DNA from 2 places in the Ligilactobacillus sp. RTP31139st1_D10_RTP31139_211217 genome. Region 1 is predicted to be linked to the other one. Evidence: a T-box and tRNA genes for the amino acid it is inferred to sense, from the RefSeq annotation. Region 1 holds a T-box; the other holds one or more tRNA genes.
The links. A T-box is a leader RNA that pairs with one kind of tRNA and senses whether it is charged. The one in region 1 lies ahead of leuS (leucine--tRNA ligase), so its partner is inferred to be a tRNA-Leu.

Region 1 (2,467 bases):
ACCTGAAGGCTTGATGTCATTTGACTTAGGTAAAAGAAGTGGTAATTCATCTTCTGGAACTAAAGTTGTTTCGCCATCTTCCCAGTGGATCACAGGGATCGGTTCGCCCCAGTAGCGTTGACGTGAGAAAGTCCAATCACGTAAGCGGTAATTTACTTTCTTATCACCCACACCGTGTTCTTTCAACCAGTTGATCATCGTCCCGATCGCTTCTTCTTTGGTCAAACCATTCAAGAAATCGGAGTTGATATATTCACCCTCACCGGTGTAAACTTCTTTTTCAACATCTCCCCCAGCAATGACTGGGATGATCGGCAAATCATATTTCTTTGCAAATTCCCAATCACGCGGATCATGGGCAGCCGAGACCATAACCGCTCCGGTACCATATGAAGCCAAGACATAATCAGCTAACCAGATCGGTAATTTTTCACCATTTACTGGATTGATCGCATAACTTCCGGTAAAGACCCCAGTTTTTTCTTTAGCTAGATCTGTTCTTTCAAGATCAGACTTGTGTGAGATCTCTTCAACGTAAGCTTCAACAGCTGCTTTTTGTTCTGGTGTCGTTAAACTAGCTACCAGTTCATGTTCAGGTGCGATCGTGATCGCTGAAGCACCAAATAAAGTATCTGGACGTGTAGTAAATACTTCTAATTGTTCATCTTGACCATCAACTTTAAAATCGATCGTAGCACCAACTGAGCGTCCGATCCAGTTGCGTTGTTGTTCTTTAATCGCTTCAGGCCAATCAAGATCTTCTAGATCATCGATCAAACGATCCGCATAAGCCGTGATCTTTAGGACCCATTGACGCATTGGTTTACGGATAACTGGGAAGCCACCCCGTTCGGTCTTACCGTCGATAACTTCTTCATTAGCCACTACAGTCCCTAGATCTGGACTCCAGTTAACTGGGATCTCAGCTTCATAAGCTAGACCACGTTTGTAAAGTTGTTCAAAGATCCATTGTGTCCATTTATAATAAGCCGAATCGGTCGTATTTACTTCGCGATCCCAATCGTAAGAAAGACCCAATGATTTGATTTGACGTCTAAAATTGTTAATATTTTTCTTAGTAAATTCACGTGGCGAATTACCTGTATTCAACGCATATTGTTCCGCTGGTAAACCAAAAGCATCCCACCCCATTGGATGTAAAACATTGTAGCCTTGCATCCGTTTCATACGTGAAATGATGTCAGTTGCCGTATACCCTTCTGGATGGCCTACATGTAGCCCTTGTCCCGATGGGTAAGGAAACATATCTAAAGCATAGTAATTCTTTTTATCCTTATCCTCAGTTGTCTTGAACGTCTTATGTTCATCCCAATAACGTTGCCATTTTTTTTCGATCTCTTTATGATTATAGCTCATCTATCCATAGTTCCTTTCTAGAAAATAAAAAAGTCCTATATAGAGTTATAAACTCCATATAGGACGAAAAACCGCGGTACCACCCATATTCCAACACTAAGTTGACACTTAACTTCGTAACGGGAAGGACCGTTTTCACTTACTAACTTCGGTGAAAAACTCAAAGGCGAGTTCAGAAAAACCAACTTGTATACTCACAGCAACCGTATACTCTCTGAAAATAGTTCAGTTCTTCCTAATACTCCTTATCTGCGTTCAAATATTTACTTCATCTTAGCAAAACCGCTCGACTAATTCAAGAGAAAATTATTTTAATTTCAAATTTTGTCCGACATAGATCATGTCTGAGGTCAAATTATTCAAGGCTTTCAATTGATTTACCGTCGTACCATTATTGGAAGCGATCCGCCAAAGTGAGTCACCCGCTTTGACTGTATATGTTTTCTTTGGACTACTTTGGGCGTTTGTCTTATTAGCCGTTGTAACTGCACCTTTAGTTACTTTAAGCGTCTGGCCAACATAGATCAGATCACTTGATAAGTTATTGACTTGTTTTAAGTCATTTAACGTCATTTTATGTGAATTAGCGATTGCCCACAAGGAATCACCCGCCTTGACCGTATACGTTCCATTACCATTTGCTTGATTTTGATTTGAATTTTGAGCAGTATTTGTACTTGGCTTGTTAGAAACTGTTTTACCAGAGACCTTCAAAACTTGACCAGGCATGATCAAATTACTGCTCAAGTTATTCAAATTCTTCAACTCTTGTAAACTCATATTGTGGTTGACTGCAATACGGTACAAAGAGTCGCCCGCCTTGACCGTATACGTCCCGTTGCCACTTGCTTGGGTCTGATTTGAATTTTGTGATGTATTTGTACTTGGTTGGTTCGAAGTTGCTTGGCCCGAGACCTTCAAAACTTGACCAGGCATGATCAAATTACTGCTCAAGTTATTCAAATTCTTCAACTCTTGTAAGCTCATATTGTGGTTGACTGCAATACGGTACAAAGAGTCGCCCGCCTTGACCATATACGTCCCGTTGCCACTTGCTTGGGTCTGATTTGAATTTTGTGATGTATTTGTA
Region 2 (2,467 bases), on a different contig from region 1:
CAGTGTTATCTGAAATTTGTTCTTGTAACTTAATGTTGTCAGCATTTGCTGATGCAATATCTTTTAATAATTTATCTGTTTCGCTCTTATTAGTATTGATCGCATTTTGAGTATCAGATACAGTATCTGCACTCACTGCTGTTGTTGTGTTTAAAACAGACACAGCCAACATACTAAGTGCGACTGTACTTGTGATTACTTTCTTTAAAAACATAATTTTGGATACCTCATCGATTTATTTACTTTTCATAGTATACACTAGTAAGATTACAGAAATGTTACTCTTAAATTACATATTTGTGCTTATTTATCTAGCTTATGTTACTTAGAAACACGAAAAAACCCGTGTTTGTAACATTACATCCACGGGTCAAATACACTTTATTTACCAAATTCACTTAGATCTAACAAGATACTGCCATAGGCTAACCCGGCACCAAAGCCAGTCAGCAAAACTTTTTTCGGCCGTTTTCCCTGCGCTAAAGCTTGCGCCAAGGCTAACGGGATCCCTACTGAAGAGGTATTTCCCGCTTCAGTAACATTGATCGCAAACTTGTCTAGATCCAAAGCTAAATGTTGCGCAATATTTTCGATCAACCGCAAATTAGCCTGGTGCGTGACCACTAGATCAAGGTCAGCTGGCTTAACAGCATTATCTGCCAAAAATTCATCGATATGAGCAGTAACATCATTTGTTACAAAATTGTAAACTGCCCGTCCATCTTGATAGAATGCATCCAGCTGTGGATAATTGTCGGCAGCAACTTTTTGGAGCGGTTCAACGCGTCCGCTGTGGATAACCTCAGTGTTACCTTGTGTGGCGAGCTTTTCAGCTAAATAAGCTGTTTGGCCGGCACTTTTTTCTAAGATCACACCCGCTGCGCCATCTCCAAAAAAGACGGCTGAGGTCCGATCGGTAAAGTCCATCATCTTGGAATTAGTTTCCGCACTGATGACCATTGCCCGCTGATACATTCCACTGTAGATAAATTTTTCAGCTGTTGCCAGTGCAAAGATAAAGCCCGCACACGCTGCGGACAAGTCATACGCAAAAGCATTGCTAGCTTGAATATTTTTTTGGACGATCGCTGCTGTTGCTGGAGTTAAAGCATCTGGGGTGATCGTCGAGACGATAATCAGATCGATCGCGGTCGCATCTAACTTGGCTTGTTTCAATAACTTTTGAGCGACCTTCGTAGCTAGATCTGACGTATTTTCAGCGATCGCATAGTGCCGTTGCTTGATCCCAGTGTGGGACACGATCCATTCATCGGATGTATCCATCAACTGACTCAATTCATCATTAGTCACTACCTTTTCAGGAAGATACCCCGCACTTGCGGTAATTTTTACGGCTGTCATAGTAGGCCCTCTTTCCAAAATATTTATCATTAGCTTTATCATAGCATATCGTTTTGTGGACAAACTAACTCTTTGCTTTTATCCACAAATGAAAAAACAGGACTGTGAATATTCACAGCCCTGCTTAGTGATGCGGGTAAATGGATTCGAACCATCACGAGCTCAATTGCTCACCAGATCCTTAGTCTGACGCGTCTGCCAATTCCGCCATACCCGCGACAACAGAATTAATTATAGCAGACAAACTAGACCCCTGCAACTATTTTTTTAGATTTTTTTCAAAAGGCGCAACTTCCCGTGACAGCGACTGCAAACAAAACGGTTAATATCGATCCGGCGTTGGCGCTGATATTTTTGCCCGCAATTTTGACAACTGTATGTGTAACGATAATTCTTCGTACTGGCCGGAGCATACCGTAAGCCACCGACCTGACGCAATAATTGCTTGAAATCCTGATCCCGGTGCCGATATCCTTGCCCGGTCAAATGCAGATGGAGTGACATAGCTCATGTTTGATCGTTCCGATAAGGGTCGCTTCCCCATGTTCTGTCAACATCTTTTCATTGATCTCGACATCATGACTCGTCAGTAAATAACGGCCCCCGGTGGTTTTCAAACGTCGATTGAAGTAAGCGCGGTGAACAAATGCACGTTTGAAATATCTCAATGAGAGCTCTTCAACTAGTGTCTGAAGCTGTTGATCAGTCATCGGTCGGCGCTAACATACTCAACTGGATGCGCCCACGCTTAAGATCGACATCCGTCACATAAACATCAACGATATCACCAACTGCAACGACTTGACTCGGATGCTTGATAAATCTTTGACTCATTTTAGAGACGTGAACTAACCCATCTTGCTTGACTCCAATATCCACAAAGGCGCCAAAGTCGACAACGTTACGCACGGTCCCCTGTAATTTCATCCCTACCTTGAGATCTTCTAAATGTAAGACATCGGCTTTTAGCAATGGTGCTGGCATAGAATCACGCAATGTGCGCCCCGGTTTCTTTAAGCTCGCTACGATATCTTTGACCGTGGCTAGTCCTGCTTGATTGGCTTTAGCAAAAGCTTTCGCATCAAAATGAACTAACTTTTCTTCT

Region 2: it encodes a tRNA-Leu, which carries the amino acid that the T-box ahead of leuS (leucine--tRNA ligase) is inferred to sense. The anticodon was not compared.

What each region holds. Positions count from the first base shown of each region.
Region 1 covers NZ_JBCOAR010000014.1:37,338-39,804, forward strand. The annotation lists gene leuS (leucine--tRNA ligase) at 1-1,377, opposite strand, end outside; T-box leader at 1,434-1,638, opposite strand; partial or broken gene ABT996_RS08520 (LysM peptidoglycan-binding domain-containing protein) at 1,684-2,467, opposite strand, start outside.
Region 2 covers NZ_JBCOAR010000015.1:26,975-29,441, forward strand. The annotation lists gene ABT996_RS08755 (CHAP domain-containing protein) at 1-214, opposite strand, end outside; gene ABT996_RS08760 (beta-ketoacyl-ACP synthase III) at 382-1,362, opposite strand; tRNA gene ABT996_RS08765 (tRNA-Leu) at 1,494-1,579, opposite strand; partial or broken gene ABT996_RS08770 (SprT family protein) at 1,630-2,072, opposite strand; gene ABT996_RS08775 (Tex family protein) at 2,065-2,467, opposite strand, start outside.